3 regions of the Paenibacillus cucumis (ex Kampfer et al. 2016) genome follow, and region 3 is predicted to be linked to each of the others. Evidence: riboswitches for the same ligand, from Rfam matches in the RefSeq annotation. Region 3 holds a riboswitch; each other region holds the start of a gene.
The links. A riboswitch is a leader RNA that binds a small molecule or an ion and turns the genes downstream of it on or off. The one in region 3 is predicted to bind thiamine pyrophosphate.

Region 1 (7,064 bases), on a different contig from region 3:
TCTAACATTACTCACGTTGGTGTGTATGCTGGAAACGGTAAAATTCTTCACACGTACGGCTCTCCAGGTGTAACCCTGTCTGATCTGAACTCCGGTACGTGGAAAAGAACTTACATTACAGCTCGCCGCGTCCTTTAGTCCATCTGCCTTTATAATTTAAACTGACGACCGGATCAATTGATCCGGTTTTTTCATATCATCCTATCCTTTAAATACCCGGATTAATCCTTGCTTCAAACTGGAGAATGGTGGAATATTTAAAAATCAGCTATCCACCAACATATAACCTATCCCTCGAACCGTCTGGATTAACTTCACCTCTCTGCCTTTATCCACTTTCACCCGTAGGTGTTTAATGTAAACATCAACAACGTTCGTATCCATGGCAAACTCATATCCCCACACATCGCGCAAAATATCTCCCCGTGTGCAGGCTTCATTCAAATGCAAGGCTAAAAACTCCAATAATTCATATTCTTTCGGGGTCAGGTTCAAATATTGCCCTCCACGACTCACTCTACGCGAACGCAGATTAATTCTGAGGTCTTGAACTATAATCATTTCCTCACCTTCATGGGAAGCACTGGCAAACAACCGGAGCAGGCTACGAATTCTCGCAAGCATAACCTTCCAATGAAGAGGCTCCTCCATTACATCATTCGCTCCAAAATCAAGCCAATTAATGACCCGTTGCGGCGAAACTTCAGGAATAATTACGATTAGAGGCGTGGATACACTCGGATTCATCCACCGCTTCAATGCAATTTTATCCTGTTCACTCTGATGCATATCCTCAGACTCTCGATCCACCAAAATAATCAAATGCGGACGAACAGCCCTAAAGTCCTCTATGTCGTTCAACTCATACCATTCTACATGCTTCACCTCATAACCCTCGTCTTGCATGATACGCTCTATACGGCCCACTAAATCCCCAGTACCCACTAATATGATAGCTGTTTTCATCATTTCTCACCCGGCCCGTCTGGTTTCCGTTGCTACTTGGCATGGATTGTACCGTTAGGATGCCATAAAAAGAAAAAGTCCATCCCCCGCGGGGAACAGACTTTGTCAATGCATGAGTTTTGATATTACAAGTAATTGATGTGGTTTAGCCAAAATATCGATGAACCAGCGTACGCGCTTCAGACGTATCTTTTGTGCCATGAACAAGGACACGACCATCCTGAAAAATGACCAACCGATGTTGACCTGTTGTGAATGACACCAGAAAAGGATTCATTTCCACTTTTCCTTCACCAAGCCGTTCCAATCGATCTGCTGTCTGCGGAAGGTCCAGTTGTATGCGGCGCGCAGGACGAATCTGAACAGTATCCCTACCACATAACACATCGGTTTTCTCCAGATTGGATGCAGAAAGAAACGGGTACGTAGCTGCTGGGCTACATGATGCACATTCTTGCTTTTTTGCCCCATTTACGTTAATGGATATGTACTCGTTCCTCCACACATCAAATGACAACAATTTACGCCGAAGAGCAGCTGTGTTACCACTTAGCAACTTCATCGCTTCCGCTGTCTGATTGGCTGTCACCATTTGCACCGCTTGAGGAATGATGCCCGACGTATCACAAGTATCCCCACCAAGTGGTACTTCTCCTAAGAGGCAGTTTAAGCAAGGTGTTTCGCCAGGCAAAAACGTATACGTAATGCCATAGCTACCCACACATCCTCCGTATATCCAAGGTATATTGTGTTTCTGTGCCATATCATTAATCAGTAATCTTGTATCAAAATTATCCGTTGCATCCATGATTAAATCGGTATGCTCCACTAGCTCTTCAAGTTCATCCACGCGCACATCCATCACTTTGGCTTCGATGCGAACGCTTGAATTGATTTCTGTTAAACGTTTGACAGCCGCCATCGCTTTGGGCATGCGCTCAATCGCATCCTGTTCAACATAAAGTTGTTGCCGCTGGAGGTTGCTCCACTCCACATAGTCCCGATCTACAATGGTAATTTGCCCGACACCGGAACGCACTAGCGTTTCTGCAATACCTGTTCCAAGTGCGCCGGCTCCGATAATTAAAACTTTGCTGTCTTTTAACCTCGCTTGACCTTCTTTGCCGAGCGGAGCATATCGTTCCTGTCTGGAATAACGATCGCTCTGCTCCGCATGATGTAACTGATCTGTCATGTATGAACCATTCCTTCCACCGGACTGCTAGCTGCTGCATAACGTTTCACCGGAATCATGCCTGCCGTATACGCCAGTCTGCCCGCTTCGACCCCGAGCCGCATCGCTTTTGCCATGGCAACCGGATCATCTGATCCAGATACGGCTGTGTTAAGCAATACACCATCCGCCCCAAGTTCCATGGCATAAGCGGCATCTTTGGGAGAGCGTAACCCTGCATCTACAATAACAGGCACTGCCGCTTGCTCTATGATGATTTCGAGATTATAAGGGTTAATGATCCCTCTACCTGCTCCAATTGGCGAAGCTCCAGGCATGACTGCATGTACACCAAGCAATTGAAGCCGTTTAGCTAAAATAACGTCGTCCGAAATATAGGGCAACACGGTGAATCCTTTTTCGAGCAAAATGCTACAGGCCTTGTACGTTTCAAGCGGATCAGGGAGTAACGTTACTCCGTCTCCGATGACTTCGACTTTTATCATATCACAAAGCCCCGAAGCTCGCGCAAGCTCAGCGATCCTTACGGCTTCTTCCGCAGTCGAAGCACCCGCCGTATTGGGTAGCAATGTGTATTTGCTCAGATCCAGCGTATCCAGAAAGTGTTGCTTGCCCGCCTCCTCCAGATTCAGACGACGTACAGCAAAGGTCAGCACCTGGGTACCTGAAGCTTCCACAGCCTGACTCTGTACTTCCATATCGCTGAACTTGCCTGTTCCAAGCAACAACCTTGACTCAAACAAATATTTACCAATCGTTAACATCATTCAACCTCCTAGGTTTTAGCAAGTTTCAACTACCAACTACTCAATCAACAAGATTCAACCACGCCTGTGAATCACTTTGCTTAGCCGCCTCCGACGAAATGAACAATCTCAATCCGATCTCCTTCTCTTAGTGTTGTTGTTCCATGGTGATCTTTGGTCAAAATATTGCGATTCAACTCAACCACCACGGTTTTCACTTGTAAGTTAAATGATTGCAGTAATTTGTCGACACGATTTAACCCGTCGTCAACCTCCATCTTTTGGCCGTTCACGATAATGTTCACGACATAACCCCCTTTCTGTTCAATCGTTCAGGCGAAAATGCTTCGATCCCGATCTCTTCGGCACTCTTGCCCTCTACCATGTCTGCGATCCAGCGACCTGTTATTGCACTAAGCAATATCCCATTACGAAAATGTCCATACGCTGCATACAAGCCTGAAATCCCTTCACATTTGCCTATATACGGCAGCCCATCAGGGGTGGAAGGTCTTATACCTGCCCATGCCCGCACAAAGTCCGCCTCCTTGATTCCCGGAACCCAATAACTTGCCGCTCCAATCAATCGTTGCATACTATTTGCCGATACACTGTGATCTTTTCTTCCTGGCAAACTGGTTGCTCCGATCCATACCTCTCCGTTTGCTTTCGGAACAATATAGACATCTTCTGCATATACCGTGCGATCGGGTCTGCCTCCAGCCTGATCTGTAGTAAACCGAACGGCCATAATTTCACCTTTCACCGGACTTGAAGGCAAAACGATCCCCACTTGATGCATGAGTTGCTCCCCGTGTAAACCAGCAGCTATGATAATATGTTTGCAACACATCTCTCCCTTAGCCGTTTTAATCCCTTGAACACCATGCTTATCTACGATCAGCTGAACATCTTGAACTCCTTCCAAAATGCGGGCACCCATCATTTCAGCTGACCTCGCATAAGCTCTTGTCAATGACACGGGCAACACTTCGCTCTCCAATGATCGGTAATAAGCGCCGTACGTATCCCGATTCAACCACAACGCTTCTCGTTGCACTGTGCTTCGATCCCACCAAAGTTGCTGCACTCCGGAAGTGGTATTTCGTCTATCCTTGTATTTACTTAGATCACCGTATGAACGAAACGGTGTGATAAATCCGTTGCGCCGTAAGCCAAGATCCATACCTGTTAAAGCGGATATTTGCTCTTTGTGCTTATGAAGTAATTCCCTACTGTCATATGCGGCTTGTGCCATGAGTGGATGAGCAAAATCCTCACTATCTGCTGCCAGCATGCCGGCAGCTGCACATGAAGCTCCGCTAGCAATCTCCGACTGCTCAACAAGCAGTACTTCCTGACCTCGGGATGCCAGTTCAAAAGCAATCGCACAGCCTATGACTCCACCGCCCACAATGATTGTTTCTGCATGAAAGGTTTCTGGTTTCTTAGTTGAAGTTTCGGATAGCGGTAGCCGCTTAAACTTATCTTGTTCACACGATGAGTCGATCACTTCCTCGGGTTGACTCGGTCCTCTCTGTACCATTTTGTCATCTCCTTGTTTGAACAACATTCCGATCTTATTAGGTTGGCGTCATTTCCAACTTTTTGATCGAGAAACATTCACTTCACCGCTTCCACAGCCTGTTTAAGAAGCGCAGCAGCATGAGCAGGGTTTGCATGTTTTAACACACTTGAGATCACAGCAGCACCCCTGGCTCCCGCAGACCTGACGGCCCGAATGTTATCTGGCTGAATCCCCCCAATTGCAATAACAGGCACCTTGACACTGGAGCACACTTCCGATAACGCATCTAATCCCCTCGCTACAGAATCCGGTTTGCTTGCACTTGCGTACACATGCCCGAAAAAAAGGTAATCCGCGCCATACTCTTCGGCAATTCTCGCTTCATGCAACGAATGCACCGATATCCCCAACCGGAGCCTCAAATCATGCTTGTTCTCCGGCTTTACCATTACTTTTGCCCTTTCCAGCATATCTTGGCTCCAATGTACCCCTTGATAAAAATAGCCTGACGAATATAGGTTCGCACCGTTGATTACAATGCGGGAAGCTGGAACACCCGCTTCTGCCATCAATTTGGCCCAGTTAAAACATTCCTGTTGCGAGAGTTGCTTTTCCCGGATATGAATGTAATGCACATAAGGCCAAATATCTTTGACTGCCTTCAACATGACTGACTGTTCCGCTTTATTCGTAGATATCACATGTAACTCAAAAAAGTCTTGCTCTAGTCCACAGGTTGGTACAGATTTATCTGTCCGCTTGTACCACTGGTCTGTTGAAGTTTTACCTGATTCATGAGCATCATAATCAAACATCAAGGTATGCAATCTCGTTCTCGCTCCTTTCAGCTACAGGCTTGGAGAAGTAGTAATGACAAATATAAAACCAAAAAAGCCACTCCCGTAGGGGAGTGGCTGCGTATAAACAAAGGTTCAGTTCAATCACAAGCGTCTGACAAATACCTGTTAAACAGTTTGATAGTCAAATCTATAACTGTTTATTTGATATTGAACCGCTTGGCATCACGATGTAATAAAATCCTGTTCTTACGTTAAGAATCATTACTATCGTTTTCGCTGAAACGCGCCACTTCCCTACGCTGGTATGATCCAGATCAGGTGCAAAGGGTCCGGAATCGCATTCTTCCATCTCAGCCGCATCGTGCGGCCCCCCCAGTGTTCATATGAAGTTGTAGCCTATATTACCACAACCGGTTTTTTTTGTCATCGTGCTTTTTCGGACCACTCTTCTACATCCCACGTTTTGGTGACCCAGCCTTCATAAAAATCCGGTTCGTGCGATACAAGTAAAACGGTTCCTTTATATTCCTTCAGCGCCCGCTGTAGCTCAGCCTTCGCCGTTACATCCAGATGGTTTGTCGGCTCATCAAACAAGACCCAGTTGCTCTCACGCATCAATAGTTTGCACAAACGGACTTTGGCTTGCTCCCCCCCGCTCAGCATGTTAAGCGGACGCGTAATATGCTCATTTTTGAGCCCGCAACGTGCAAGATGTCCTCGCACCTCGTTCTGCGTTAGATGTGAAAACTCGTTCCATACATCATCGATCGGTGTAATATTCCCGGCTCGCACTTCCTGTTCAAAGTATGCCGTCTCCAAATAATCTCCAAGAAACGTTTTTCCGCTTATTGGCGCTATTTTACCCAAGATTGTTTTAAGCAGTGTTGATTTACCTACCCCGTTACACCCCACAATCGCGATCTTTTCACCACGTTCAATCGTCATGGTCATCTTAGGTAGTAATGGATACGTATAACCGATCTCAAAATCAATACCTTCAAAAACGGTTTTGCTGCTTGCGCGGGCATCCTTGAACTTAAATGTTGGTTTTGCTGCTTCGTCTGGTCGATCAATTCGCTCGACCTTTCCAAGTTGTTTTTCCCGGCTTTTCGCTCGACCAGAGGTCGAAGCTCGAGCTTTGTTTCGTTGAATGAAATCTTCCTGCTTTTTGATGTATTCCTGTTGCTTCTCATAGGCATCAATATGCTGTGCTTTCTGCATATCCGCCATTTCAAGAAATTTCTCATAGTTGGCCGCATAACGCGTCAATTTTGCAAATTCCAGATGATAAATGACATTAACCACTTCATTCATGAACTCTGTATCATGGGAAATCAATAGAAAAGCATATGGGTAGTCTTTCAAATATCTAGTTAGCCACTCAATATGCTCTACATCCAGATAGTTTGTCGGCTCATCCAACAAAAGGGCAGTGGGTTTCTCCAACAACAATTTTGCAAGCAGGACTTTCGTACGTTGTCCACCACTGAGAGCTGCAACATCCCGATCAAGGCCAATTGCATTTAATCCCAAACCGTTTGCCATTTCTTCCACTTTCACATCAATCAGATAAAAATCGCCCTGTTCAAGCTGTTCCTGAATATCGCCCATTTCTTCAAGCAACTGCTCAAGTTTGTCTGGATCGGCATCAGCCATCTGATCCGTAATGGCCATCATTTGCTTCTCCAGTTCCAGTAGCGGCAAAAAAGCATCTTTAAGCACATCACGAATGGTCTTGCCTGGTGTTAACTTCGTATGTTGATCCAAATAGCCATATCGAACTTTTGGCGTCCATTCCACTTTACCGCTATCCTTAAGCAATTTTCCGG
Region 2 (7,064 bases), on a different contig from region 3:
GTACCAGTCAAGGTGGCTTGTCCTTCGTTCATCCCTCTGACCGTACCATTTTTCACTGCTGCCACGCCAGGATTGGATGACGTCCATATCACAGATCTGGATAGATTGACTGTTTTGCCACTGGAGTACGTCCCCATCACTTTAAGCGGGGTAGATTTTTTGATCGTTAACTGGATTGTTGCAGGCTTAACCTCTATCTTGCTAATGGTGTCTGTCACCGTTATCGGTACTTTAACGAGAGTCGACCCGTACTTCCCTTGCAGCATCACTTTACCAGGAGTGACGCCTTTGATCTTTCCGTTCTCAATCACAGCCAGGTTACTGGACACCGTCCATACAATATCAGATGTGACTTCCTCTTCCTTGCCATTAGCACGCGTAATGCTGACTTTCGGAAGCGTGCCTTCGTTTCCTTTTACAAACGTATACGCATTAGGTGAAGCCTTGATGCTTTTGATTTTATCCTGCACCTGAACAACCACCTGTGCTTTAACCCCGCTCACTTGAGCAACAATCGTAGCTTCGCCTGCAGCGATCGCTTTGACTTTACCTTTTGTGATTGTCACCACAGCAGTATTGCTAGTGGACCAGTTTACTCCCCCGGTAACATCCTGTTTATGGTCCGCGCCTTCCACCGTCGCCAGCACCTGATAGGATGTAGTCTCCCCCACATTCATCTTCTGCGGACTGCTACCTGAAATCTCAATTGAAATGACATCACCTGACGCTGCCCAAACTGACGTAGGCAATACAACCGTAAGTGCGATAATTAGAGCAAGCATACCTCGTAACGACCATTTGATTCGACTCTTGTCCATGTCCAGTCTCATTCTCCCATCATCCAACCGTTTAATTTATTTTTCGCCTAATATTTTACTATCTACTATACTTTATATCGGACATTGGATGGTTAAAGTTAAATGACAAAGTGCAATGAGAGCCATTTCCACTTCAACATCTACGAAGGTACGCTCAGAAGATGAGATGGTCTTACTGATGAGAACGGCCTGCAATCGTTTTGAAAAAGGCATTGCAATCCGGAAAAATCGAAATTATTAACGAGTTTGAATGGAAGCTGCGTTAAAAATACAGGTGAACTATGGAGCGTATACAAACACCAGAAATACAGAAAAAAAATTCAATGGGCTATTGATCATATGTTTGAATAAAGAGGAACCCGATAAGGGCTCCTCTTTATTTGCTTCTTTCATTTCATTAAGTTGAAACCACTGTATTTCTTCTATTCACCCTGCTCATGCTCTGGCAAAATCAGGCGTTCGGCCCCGCCCATATATGGACGCAAAGCTTCCGGAATATAAATGCTGCCATCTGCCTGCTGATGGTTTTCCAGCAGTGGGATCAAAATGCGCGGTGAAGCTACGGCAGTATTGTTGAGCGTATGGCAGTAGACCAACTTGCCCTCCTCATCACGGCAGCGAATGTTCGAACGCCGAGCCTGAAAATCATGCAAATTCGACGACGAATGAGTTTCCCCATATGCTTCGCGGCTTGGCATCCATGTTTCGATGTCATACTGTTTGTACGTTTTCTGAGACATATCTCCCGTACATACCGCCACTACACGATAGGGCAATTCAAGCCGTTGCAGCAATTCCTCTGCATGTCCCGTAATCTCCTGTAACATCCGTTCCGATTCCGCCGCATCCGGCGCACACAGGATGACCTGTTCTACTTTGGCAAATTGGTGTACACGGTACAAGCCCCGTACATCCCGTCCTCCCGAGCCTACTTCACTACGGAAACATGTCGATATTGCGGCCAGCTTTACGGGCTCTTTCACATCAATCACTTCATCCGCATAATAAGAAACCAGCGGTACTTCCGATGTGCCGACCAGCCATTTGTTCTCTCCTTGCAATTCATATACCTGATCCCTACCTGTCGGGAAAAATCCGGTGTTTACCAGTGTATCCTCCCTGACCATGAGTGGAACCTCCAGCGGGGTGAATCCCTGCTTCAGCAACAGGTCCAGTGCAAGTTGCTGTACCGCCCGGTGTAACAACAGACCTGCCCCCTTCAATACATAGCTTCGCGTTCCACCGATCTTCACGCCGCGCGGAATGTCGATCAGTTCGTGCATCTCTCCCAGCTCGACATGATCTCTGGCCTCGTAGTCAAACACAGGTAGCTCTCCCACTCGCCGTAGCTCTACATTATCTTCATCCGACAAGCCCACAGGCGTATCTGGCGACACGATATTAGGCAACAGCCATTGCAGTCTGGTCACTTCCTCCTGGATTACCGCCAGCTTGGCTTCCTCTTGCTCCAGCTGTTCATTCAATTGTTTAACCTGTGCCCGCATCTTCTCCGCTTGCTCACGCTCACCCGACTGCATGAGCTTCCCGATCTCAGCCGATAGTGTATTACGCTGACGACGCGATTCTTCTGTTTGCTGCAAAAGTACCTTGCGCTCGTCATCCCGCTGTAGTAACACAGCAATATCCACCTTGATCTTTTTCCCGTCTGCCGCCGCCTGAACCTCTTCTGCATGTGCACGAACCCACTTCATGTCTAACATGATCACCGTCTCCTTTGGCTAAAAAAATACAAAGAGCGCCCTCATCCCTTGGGACGAGGAGCGCTCTGCTCGCGGTGCCACCCAACTTGCCAAATCAGTTCAAATCTCCTGATCAGCCTCTTGGTCCGCGATAACGGGCGGTTCCGGTTAACTTGGGATAATTTCAATTCGCTCCCTGGCGAAAACGCCTCTGAGTTGGATTCTCTTCAACGGCATGATCCGATCTGTAATTGTGTTTCTCAGTATATACGAAGACAGAACAACATTGCAACTCATATATGCCCGTTTACGTATCTTTCCAAAGCTGGATCAAGTACAATTGAAATAACTTCTAAAACAACAAGGGGTGAATTTATGTTTTTCTTCATCATCTTTCTGTTGATTAGTTTATTCGGACTCGTCTTTGGAATCAGAGCCCTGCTCATACCGAATTCCTGGCCTTTCAACCGGAATAAAGACGAGTTAATACTTTCCGACATCATACGTATTAAATTCAGAGGTATTTTCCTTCTTGCAATTAGTATCGTCATGGCTTTAGCTTCCATTAAACAATTAGTCGAGTAACCGTTTTTCAAATATATATGAGTTGTCCTATATAACAGTTCAGACTATGGTAAATTAAGCTGTCGAGGGGAGAAGATATTGCATGAATATGGACCCAAACCATCTGAATTCATCCGAGGGCGAAGCCGCCAAACAAAGAGCAGATGAACTTGCCCGCCAAGCCCAGCGAGGTTCATGGTTGAGCGGAGTTTTCACTACCATCATTATTGCCGCTGTGGTTATTGGTATTTTGTTTTGGATCGCTTACGCTAGAACTTCTTAAACCACAGGATTGCCCAGGAAATACTTTTGTTATGATGGATAACGATACGATGATTTAAACCGACGCAACGGCTGCTGGTTCCTTGAACAACTTGCCAAATACATAACGCACTAGCGGCCCGAGTACAATCAACTGATAAGGCAATGCCAGACCGAAGTTACGTACAATCGTATGAAGATACGCATTGATTACGGAATCTCCTTCTAGCTGACCTGCAGTATAGGCTGTAATGATGCCATATAAAGACATGAGCAAAACCATGCCGATTACCATGAAAAAGGACATCGTAACTAAACCTTTAATTTTACTCGACCTCGCAAATGAGAAGGAAAATGTGATTTTTCTCGCTATCGGTCCCACGATGAACGACTCCACCAAAAAGGCGATGGCAAAACAGATTACAAATTGGAGCAATAGCTGCGGCACGGACATCTGACTTAACATCCCCGTATGCCATAGATTGAAGGTCATCATCACTACGACCATTCCTGTACACATCATAAGTCCAAAAATCACTTGTTGTTTCTTGCTTACTGGCAATACACTCATCCTTTCTGTAACTTGGATCATTATAGACAATCGGGCTACACTCACATAAGTGAACATTCTGTGAACGATTTACCGACTAGACACACTCCCGTCACTGGCCTATAATTACACCTAGTAATGCCCGTAACTTCATAGTTTCCCAGGGGAGTCGGAATTGGCCGGCTGAGAGTGTATCCCATCAAGATACTAACCCTTAGACCTGATCTGGATCATGCCAGCGTAGGAATCGGAGTATATTGCAACGGCACAGCTATAAGCTGAACGCCACTCTCTCACGCCTGCACGCGTCCCAGATTACGGGGCGCTTTTTTTGTTTTCTTTTGACAAGCAGAAACAGAAAAATGACGTTATTCGGATAACCCGCACGTATAAATCCGTCGATTTATGCAAAGGGATTGGATATGAAGCCAAGGAGTACCCCCGTGCCATCCGGCCGGACATACCGAAGGAGAGAAACACGATGAAATGGCGTAAAACGATGGGAATGTTACTCATGTGTGTGCTACTCGTTACCGTAGCTGCATGTGGTGGCAAAGAAGCCGCTCCAACAGAGCAGCAAGGTGCGACAGGTTCGGACCAAACCAACCAGGGGAGCGGTACTGCACGGAAAGATGTAAAGGTCGTGCTCGACTGGACTCCAAATACGAATCATACCGGTCTGTATGCAGCGGTGGACCAAGGTTTTTATAAAGCAGCAGGTTTAAATGTGGAGATTGTACAGCCAGGAGCCGGCGGTGCGGATACGATGGTTGCCTCGGGTGAGGTACCGTTTGGCGTCAGTTATCAGGAAAGTGTAACTCAGGCGCGTACGCAGGACGTTCCCCTTGTGTCGATTGCCGCAGTTATTCAGCATAATACATCCGGTTTTGCCGCTCCAGTGGATCGTAAGATCAAATCACCCAAAGACTTTGAAGGTAAAACTTACGGCGGCTGGGGTTCCCCGGTGGAAGAAGCGGTGATGCAATCCATTATGGAGGGCGAAGGTGCTGACGTATCCAAAGTCAAAAAGATTAACATGGGCGATGCCGACTTCTTCACAGCTGTGAAACGGGACATCGACTTTGCGTGGATTTTCTATGCCTGGACAGGAATTGAGGCTGAATTACGCGGGGAACCGATTGACATGTTATATGTGAAGGATTATGCCAAAGCGCTGGACTATTACACCCCTGTACTCGTGACCAATGAACAGACGATTCAGAAAGACCCTGAACTGGTGAGAGCTTTCCTGAAGGCCACTTCTGAAGGATATCAATATGCGATTGATCACCCTGAAGAAGCAGCGAACATTTTGATCAAAGCTGTTCCCGACCTGGACAAAGAATTAGTACTCGCAAGTCAAAAGTGGCTCAGCCCGAAATACAAAGATGATGCCCCTCGCTGGGGTGAACAAAAGGAAGAGGTGTGGAAGAACTACACCGACTGGATGTTCAGCAAGAAACTGCTGGATAAAGAGATTGATGTAACGAAAGCATACACCAACGAATTTTTACCACAGTAATATTAAATCTAAATGTAACCATGAACTTTGATATTTACACGTTTTGAACGAAGAGGACAGGAAAAACTTGAAGAAGCGAAGCGATCACTTATAGGGCTTTCTATGGAAAGCTACCTCAGAAGTACGCTTTCTCTTGAATTTTTTCCACAGCTTAATGGATAAGTTGAATTTTTTGTACACAAGAAACGGAGAGGACAGAACCCTTCTAAAGAAGCGAAGCAGTCACCCGCATCCCCGAATTTACTCGTCTTGATAATTTAAACTATTTATTTACACCATAACGGAAAGGACAGAAAAAACCTGAAAAAGCGGAGCGGTCGCCTTTATCACCGGATTTTCCCCTTTGGAAAAGGGAATCAAAAAAATCTGGGGATAACAGGGATTGGAAGGTTATTCTGTCATTGAAGTGTCCGTGTAGACATTGAAATATTTTTATAAGATGAATTTAAAAATTCGGGGATAACAGCGATCTAGGGAGGGAACTGCAATCGGAGTGGTATAGAGTACAACGACCATATCTACTTATCCACCCACACCCGAAAGGAGCATTAATCTCTCATGGCAAGTACATTACTCAGTATTCAGGTTATTCCCAAAACACCGAACGGCGAGAACTCCTATCCATACGTAGACCGTGCCATCGAAGTGATTCAGCAATCCGGCCTGAAATATCAGGTCAATGCGCTAGATACCACCATGGAAGGCGAACTGGATGAACTGCTGGAGGTTGTTCGCAAAATGCACGAGGTGCTTGTGGAAGCCGGTAGTCCAAGTATCATCTCCCAGATCAAAATCGCACATAGCCCGGACGGATTCAGCATGGATACACTGACGGAGAAATATCGCTAATGTTTACCTATTTCAGAAGTGTATGGCCGCCCCTTGTGGCGGTTATTCTCTTTATTGCGATATGGCAAGGGGCCGTCTCCCTATTCCACATTGAGAAATGGATGTTGCCCGCCCCGTCCGATATCGCTCGCGAAGCAGCGTCTCAGGCTGACCGATTGGGTATGCACGCCTCTGCAACGATTCAGCTAACCCTTATCGGATTTGTCGCCGGGACAGCGGTCGGTCTGTTCATTGCGATGGTGCTGCATCTGATCCCTTTTCTGAAGTCAGCTTTGTATCCACTACTTATTCTTAGTCAAAATATCCCGACCATCGCACTCGCACCGCTCCTGCTGATCTGGTTCGGCTTTGGCCTGCTACCCAAATTGATTACTATCATTCTGGTCTGCTTCTTCCCGGTAGCAGTCGCTGCCATGGACGGTCTAACACGCACGGATGCGGCGATGATGAACTATATGCGCATGGCAGGTGCGAATCGCCGTCATATTTTTTGGAAACTGGAGCTTCCGCATGCCCTTCCATCGATATTTTCCGGTGTCAAAATCGCCGCCACATACAGTGTCATGGGTGCCATCATCGCGGAATGGATTGGTGCCGACAAAGGCATCGGTTATTATATGATGTTGCAGAAATCGGCTTACCGCACGGATCGCCTTTTTGTTGCCATCATGATTATCGTGGCACTCAGCCTGCTTCTTTTCCTGCTCATTGCGCTGTTAGAGAAGCTGCTCGTTCGCTGGCGCCCACAGAAGCGCTAGTTTTGCATAGCAGAGGTTAACGTATTATGTACTTAGGAAGTG
Region 3 (7,064 bases):
ACCTTCCGTCCTGAGAAACTGGTATCGCGTGCTGAAGCAGTGACTATGATTAATAAATTGATTGGTCTTCAACCTGCAGCAACAGCGCTAAAATCCTGGTCGGACGTACCTGATACCCATTGGGCTTACCAAGCGATTCAGGCCGCATCCATAAAGGATTGACGACCAGCACGTTTCAAAGAGATATCTTTCAGTCTTTGACTGGAGATATCTCTTTTTATGTTTGCTGGAACCAGATTACCTTAGTAAGGTGGCCATAGGAGCTTGCGCGCGGTTTCGTACCGTTCAGCGACAGCGGGCCAGTAGACGACATTCCACCAGTCTTCGATGTACTTTTTGCGTTCGTTTTGATGCTTGAGATAGTAGGCATGTTCCCATACATCTAGTGGCAGGAGTGGAACGATATCCGATTGGGACAGATTTTGATGTTTTTCAGCCTGCAAAATTTCCAAACGATGTGCTCGCGGACTCCAGACCAGCATTGCCCACCCGCTACCTTCCACCTTGTTAGCTGCCTCGGTAAATTGATTTTTGAATGCTTCATAGCTGCCAAAATCACGTTTGATCTGCTCTGCAAGCATTCCGGTAGGCTTGCCGCCGCCTGCTGGGTTCATAATGGTCCAGAAGATGGTATGCAGATAATGTCCTGCTCCATTAAAAGCTAGCTCACGCTCCCAATGTTTGATGAGCTCAAAATTATTCTTTTTCCGGGATTCGGCGAGTTTCTTCTCCGCAACGTTCAAACCGTCCACATAGGACTGATGGTGCTTGTCATGATGAATGCGCATTGTCAGCTCGTCAATGTGCGGTTCCAGCGCATTATACGCGTAAGGGAGGGGAGGTAACGTGTGTCCGCCAATAGGAACCGGCTTTTCTCTTACCGGGGCAGATGCAGGCAGCGTTTCGGCAGGAGCCGTCCCAGCCGTTGATGGTTGGAGTGACGACGATTGCACCTGCGCGGAAGCCGAAGGGGATATACTGGTATTGGTATTGGTTTGCCCGGCTAAAGATGCTTGTAATTCCGTTGCTTCTAGACGCGTGTCTTGGGCAACTTTGGATTTAATGTTGTGTAGTGCATTCTCTAGCAACATCGATGAGGGTGGTTCTGTTTCACGCAAAATGCCGGGCTGGCTCAGGGTTTCTAATACCCCCAGGAAATATTCTGATTCGCGGATGATATGCAAGATGAAGGTTTGAGCAAGTGGGACCGCACGCACCGCTGCACTGCGCTCCAGCATAATATAAAGCTGCTTGATAAACTCTTTGGACTGATGTTTTGCTGTCTGGACGAGTTGATCGATACTTCGCATGATATAGGGGGCAGGCGGCTGGGTTGCAGGCAACAGCTGTTTTATCAACTGATTCGCCACTCGCTCACTGTTCGCAAAGGCTGCTTCCCATTCTTCCAGAAGTTTAACGTAGGAGGGCTCAAGGTCAGGAACCAGTGTGCGAATGATGAGCGTATGTTCTTTCTCTTGCTCTTTCCAGAAACGGATTTCTTCCAGCGTCCGTAGAGGAAGCAGATGACCGTATCCATCGCAGTTCATATGCGTTATACCTCCAATCTTTCAGATTATTTTTCGAATCCGCTCTTCGTCCAATTACCTTTGCTCTGTCTCAACAGTGTATTCTTGGGACGCATTGTCCTATGTGTATAAAAAAAGAGCCCCGGAGGGCTCTAAACACATCGAAATGCTGTATATCATTTGGATTGGTGAAAAGCATATTCCTAATCGCTCGTTACCTGCAGATTTCTGCCAGCTAACAAGATAACATAACAGGACTACGGACGAAATTAGCTTATTCCTGCCGGTTTTGTTGCACATCCTCACTGCTTGTTTTCGTCACATGACTAAGGAAAATCGACACACGGCGTAGATATTCCTTCGGATGCTCCCGGAAGATCAGTTCATGATGCGCGCCTTGTACAATCCATTCTTCTGAATAAGGATTCGTCTGATTAGCGGCAAGTTGTTCGGCAATCGGATAAGGGGCCTTCTCATCTTCTGTACCATGAATAAAGAAGATTGGGAACGGATAGTCCTTTTTCTTCACTTCCTGATACGGGATTTGCTGCAAGCCGGTACCGTTCAAGATCGGGAAGAGCAACTTCATAATCTCGAGCGTAGGCTGACGCGGCAGATTGATCTGATTATGAATGTTGTGGTACAGCGTATCCGGCTCCAGCAGGAATGTACTGTCCAGAATCATGGCATCCACTTCTTTGGTTAGCAGTCCGGTTTGCAGAGCCGTGCCTGCTCCCATGGAAAATCCCCAGACGACCAGCTCCTGTGCTCCGCGCTGTTTAGCAAACTGAATAGCTCCCAGCAATTGCTGAGACTCAGCTTTACCACCTGTTGCTACCGCTCGGTTGACCTGAGAGGCAAAGCCGTAATCGAACATCACCACATTAAACCCGAGCTGGTGCGCGTAATGGGCGAGGTCATACATAGGCACCCAGGTTTCCTCCCGATTGGCTCCATAACCGTGGCTGAAGATGATGGTTTTGCCCGTATCGGTATTCGCAGGGATATACCAGCCTTGCATGGTTCTGCTACCGTCGGCCGCAGGGAATGTAATGTCCTCATATTTCATGTTTTTGGCCTGCATCGGGTTCGAAAACACCGGTGCGACCGTAGGGTTGGAGAGCACCCAAGCAATATAACCGTGTAAGGCAATAAAACAAAACAACAGAAAAAATACAACGGAGAGCAGCAACGCTACGACAATATGTTTGAACCGAATCAGCCTCGGTGACAACGAAGAGGGCAGATCGGACACTTTGGTATGCAGCGGGGCTTCGCTCTGGGATGTCGGATACATGCACGCCCCTCCTTTGAGTTTCGGTTGAGGATTAATATGGACAAGGACAAGATCATAACGATATGAAAATAGCATATAGGTACTTTTTAGCACGTATTCATGACAATGGCATCCTAATGCTAAAGTCACGCTTTTGATATTTTATCTAAATTCGTTTCTATCTTTATCGTATGTCCCGATATAGTCAAAGTCAATTGATTGGAGGTATTTGTTACGCAATTGTTATATAGTTCTTAAGATGTAGAGGTAACAATTCCATAGTGTGTAAATTACAGGAGATTACGATGTGCCAATTGGATATCCTTGTTCATTTTTTTGTTTTCAGATCATCTTCAAAACGGTTCTTTTTGGTTTACAGATGAGACCGTTTCTCATATAATTTATGTAACCAAGTTTCATGTGATGAAACATGAGGAGGGCATCATGCCATGGAAGACCGCAAGTTAACCGTCCGGGCTGTAGAACGGGCGCTGGATATATTATTATGTTTTACCACGCGCAGTGATCTTGGACTCACTGAAATTGCTAGTCAGATCGGTTTGCACAAAAGTACGGTACATCGATTGATGGCTACACTGGAGGATCGGGGGTTCGTAATACGTGATGCGGCAACCGAAAAGTATCGGCTAGGTATTCGGATCTGGGAGCTGTCAGCGCATATGTCACGTAGTGACGATCCTGCAATTTTGCTGTTACCTGCAATGGAGAGGCTGCGTGATCGCTTGGGCGAAACCGTAAGTCTCTACCTTCGTGACGGCGGTGAACGGATTCGGATTCAGGCTGTGCAGAGTGATCAGGCGATTCGGCGGGTTGCACCTGTAGGGGTCAGACTGCCGCTTTCCGTAGGAGCCTCCAGCAAAGTATTAATGGCTTTTGCCGCTGATGAGGATCGGGAGGAACTGATGAACGGCCCGGAATGGCCAGTATTTATCGATCCGGCCGTCTATCTGGCACAAATGGAAGACATTCGAGTGAGTGGCTACGCAACCAGCTATGAGGAACGCGAGCCGGGAGCTGCCGCTGTGTCTGTGCCAATTATGGATCGCAGAGGCAACATTGCAGCAGCGCTTTCCGTGTCTGGACCTGTTAGCAGGCTCTCGCAAGAGACATTACATGAGTACGCGCCTGTGTTGAAAGAAGCAGCTGTACAAATGGGACTTATGTTGCCATAGGGGAAGGCTCTTGCATGAAGTTTTGCTCGAAGGGAATTTCCTCTCTGGAATATTAAGGTTGAATTTAAGCCCAGATTACGCTACTCTGTAATGGACGACCCAGCGGGGTCGGTTGAATGTCATATTTTAAGTTGAACAGCGGCTTGATTGTCGCAATACGTTTACGTTACTGGGGGAGTCCGAATTGTCCGGACTGAGACGGGATCGCATGAGATCCCGGACCCTTTGCACCTGATCTGGATCATACCAGCGTAGGGAAGTAATCGGCCATATGACCACAGACACCACAGACGTTAACCCGGGATCCATGCTGTATTGCAGCAGGTGGCCCTTGTTGCGTGTATGGTGATGGACATTAGTCGGTTCCTTCGGAACCGGCTTTTTTTATTTACAGCGGCAAGCAGAGATTCAGTTGTTGTATTTCACCTTGGAAGTGACAGCACAATAATTGCGGCATATATGCCTGGACTTCTAAGAGAAGTGATCTCGTGTTTCGTGCTCATGCTGATTGTACATAAAAGTTGTCTTTTGGATCATTCTAGCTGCTTATGCAGGGTCAATCCTGCTGTGCTTCTGTGCTCTGCTTTTTCCAGACAGGTGTGGTAAGTCAAAGCTGTCACATTGGTGGACGATATGGGCAAATGAAGATCACAGAGGAGGAAACAGGAGACATGAATACAGGTAACCAAACAGGGCAACAGATGGGAATAGAGGAAACAGGGCGCGATGGTCATCCGGTGGAAAAGAAAACCGGAGCGGCTGGAGGGGTACAACCCTTCCCGGGCAGCCGCAAAGTCTACATTCAGGGCTCACGACCGGACATTGCTGTACCGGAGCGTGAAATTGCCCTTCATGATACGAATACTCCCCAAGGGGTGGAGCATAATGAGCCGCTGCGTGTCTACGATACGAGCGGCCCGATGACCGATCCCGAATTCCAGATGGATATTCGGAAGGGATTACCTGCGCTCCGAAATCACTGGATTATGGAGCGCGGTGACGTTGAAGCATATGAGGGCCGCGCAGTGAAGCCGGAGGATAACGGATTGAAGGCGGGAGGACGGAGAGCCGGGGCAGAGGAGTACCCGGGATTCCGCGGTCAACCGCTACGTGCTCAGGCTGGACGCTCTGTCACACAGATGCATTATGCAAGGCAGGGCTTGATTACGCCCGAGATGGAGTACGCCGCTATTCGTGAAGGCGTAGAGCCTGAATTCGTGCGGCAGGAGCTGGCGAGCGGCCGGGCTATTCTTCCATCCAACATCAATCACCCGGAGAGTGAGCCGATGCTGATTGGGCGTCATTTTCACGTGAAGATCAACGCCAACATAGGTAATTCCGCTGTATCTTCCTCTATCGAGGAGGAGGTGGAGAAGATGACCTGGGCTGTTCGCTGGGGATCGGATACGGTAATGGATCTCTCCACAGGCAAAGACATTCATACCACACGGGAATGGATCATCCGTAACTCCCCAGTGCCGATTGGTACGGTGCCGCTCTATCAGGCACTGGAGAAGGTAAATGGCGAGGCGGAGGCCCTCACTTGGGAGTTGTACCGGGATACGCTGATTGAACAGGCGGAGCAGGGCGTGGACTATTTTACAATTCATGCGGGTGTGTTGCTCCGATATATTCCGATGACAGCGAAACGGATGACGGGAATAGTGTCTAGAGGCGGGTCAATTATGGCGGCGTGGTGCCTGGCACATCATCAGGAGAACTTTTTGTACACTCATTTTGAAGAAATCTGCGAGATTATGAAAAGGTATGACGTTGCTTTCTCCCTCGGGGACGGACTGCGTCCAGGTAGCATCTACGATGCCAATGATGAAGCACAGATGGCGGAGCTCGCCACACTTGGGGAATTAACGCAGATTGCATGGAAGCATGATGTGCAGGTGATGATTGAAGGGCCGGGGCATGTGCCGATGCACAAGATCAAGGAGAATGTGGATTTGCAGATGGAGATCTGCCAGGAAGCGCCGTTTTATACGCTCGGGCCACTGACCACAGACATCGCACCGGGATATGATCATATTACGTCTGCGATTGGGGCAGCGATGATTGGCTGGTTTGGTACGTCTATGCTCTGCTATGTCACTCCAAAGGAGCATCTGGGGCTTCCGAACAAGGATGATGTACGTGAAGGGGTTATCGCTTATAAAATAGCTGCCCATGCCGCAGACCTAGCCAAAGGCCACCCACGCGCTCAGCGCCGGGATGATGCACTGTCGAAGGCACGCTTCGAGTTCCGCTGGAGAGATCAGTTTAACCTGTCACTTGACCCAGAACGGGCACTGTCTTACCACGATGAGACGTTACCCGCAGAAGGGGCGAAGGAAGCACATTTCTGTTCCATGTGCGGACCGAAGTTCTGCAGTATGCGCATCACGCAGGACATCCGTGCCTTTGCCGCAGATCGCGGCCTGAACGATGATGAAGCAGTAGCCGCCGGGATGCAGGCGAAGGCTGAGGAGTATCGGGCGAGGTCGTAAGCTTCCACAACTGAAAAAAGTGACCCGACAGGACTGTAGTGCCTGAGCTTGGGTCACTTTTTTATGTTAAGTTGTAGGTTACTCGTAATATCCTTTTGCATAGACGGCTGCGGTTGAGAAGCAGAGATGTTTCATTTCATCCTGTTGATTTTCAGGCGGCATCTCCAGGAACCACGGCTCCTTCATATCTTCTCGGGTCATGGGTACCGGACGCCACAGGATCAAACCGATCTGATCGAACTGGAAACTGCAACCAAGCTCGGGATCTTCACGGTCATATGGCGCAATAGCGTCCAACTGCGGTATCAAAATGTCAGCCTCGGTGCCAAGCAGATCAAGTTCTCCCAGCATACACTTATACTCATCACTTTCATGAAATTCAATAAAATGTACTTTGCCTTGAGCATCATATTCCACGTTGGGATCAAAGCCGAAAGCTTCCGTTTGTTCAACTTCATTTTGTGTCATGCCTAAACGGATACCCCCGATGGATTGACCTGGTTCTACAGTGAGATGTTTCATGGTTACATTCCCTCCAAAATAAAAAGTCTACATAGTTGTGGCTGACCAACCT

Region 1: it holds a riboswitch for thiamine pyrophosphate, as region 3 does, so the genes downstream of both, H7T88_RS16650 (thiamine phosphate synthase) here and thiC (phosphomethylpyrimidine synthase ThiC) in region 3, are expected to answer to the same signal.
Region 2: it holds a riboswitch for thiamine pyrophosphate, as region 3 does, so the genes downstream of both, H7T88_RS24870 (ABC transporter substrate-binding protein) here and thiC (phosphomethylpyrimidine synthase ThiC) in region 3, are expected to answer to the same signal.

The regions. Positions count from the first base shown of each region.
Region 1 covers NZ_JACLIC010000025.1:83,835-90,898, reverse strand. Annotated here, with positions in the region: gene H7T88_RS16680 (C40 family peptidase) at 1-138, shown strand, start outside; gene H7T88_RS16675 (response regulator transcription factor) at 265-969, opposite strand; gene H7T88_RS16670 (ThiF family adenylyltransferase) at 1,112-2,161, opposite strand; gene H7T88_RS16665 (thiazole synthase) at 2,158-2,925, opposite strand; gene thiS (sulfur carrier protein ThiS) at 3,009-3,212, opposite strand; gene thiO (glycine oxidase ThiO) at 3,209-4,453, opposite strand; gene H7T88_RS16650 (thiamine phosphate synthase) at 4,531-5,250, opposite strand; TPP riboswitch at 5,510-5,619, opposite strand; gene H7T88_RS16645 (ABC-F family ATP-binding cassette domain-containing protein) at 5,659-7,064, opposite strand, start outside.
Region 2 covers NZ_JACLIC010000045.1:99,101-106,164, reverse strand. Annotated here, with positions in the region: gene H7T88_RS24890 (Ig-like domain-containing protein) at 1-818, opposite strand, end outside; gene serS (serine--tRNA ligase) at 1,241-2,539, opposite strand; gene H7T88_RS24880 (hypothetical protein) at 3,186-3,365, shown strand; gene H7T88_RS24875 (DUF2798 domain-containing protein) at 3,420-3,905, opposite strand; TPP riboswitch at 4,046-4,158, shown strand; gene H7T88_RS24870 (ABC transporter substrate-binding protein) at 4,375-5,415, shown strand; gene H7T88_RS24865 (MTH1187 family thiamine-binding protein) at 5,974-6,264, shown strand; gene H7T88_RS24860 (ABC transporter permease) at 6,264-7,022, shown strand.
Region 3 covers NZ_JACLIC010000051.1:61,090-68,153, reverse strand. Annotated here, with positions in the region: gene H7T88_RS27015 (S-layer homology domain-containing protein) at 1-162, shown strand, start outside; gene H7T88_RS27010 (Fe-Mn family superoxide dismutase) at 243-1,547, opposite strand; gene H7T88_RS27005 (alpha/beta hydrolase) at 1,801-2,823, opposite strand; gene H7T88_RS27000 (IclR family transcriptional regulator) at 3,252-3,995, shown strand; TPP riboswitch at 4,157-4,270, shown strand; gene thiC (phosphomethylpyrimidine synthase ThiC) at 4,697-6,490, shown strand; gene H7T88_RS26990 (hypothetical protein) at 6,569-7,012, opposite strand.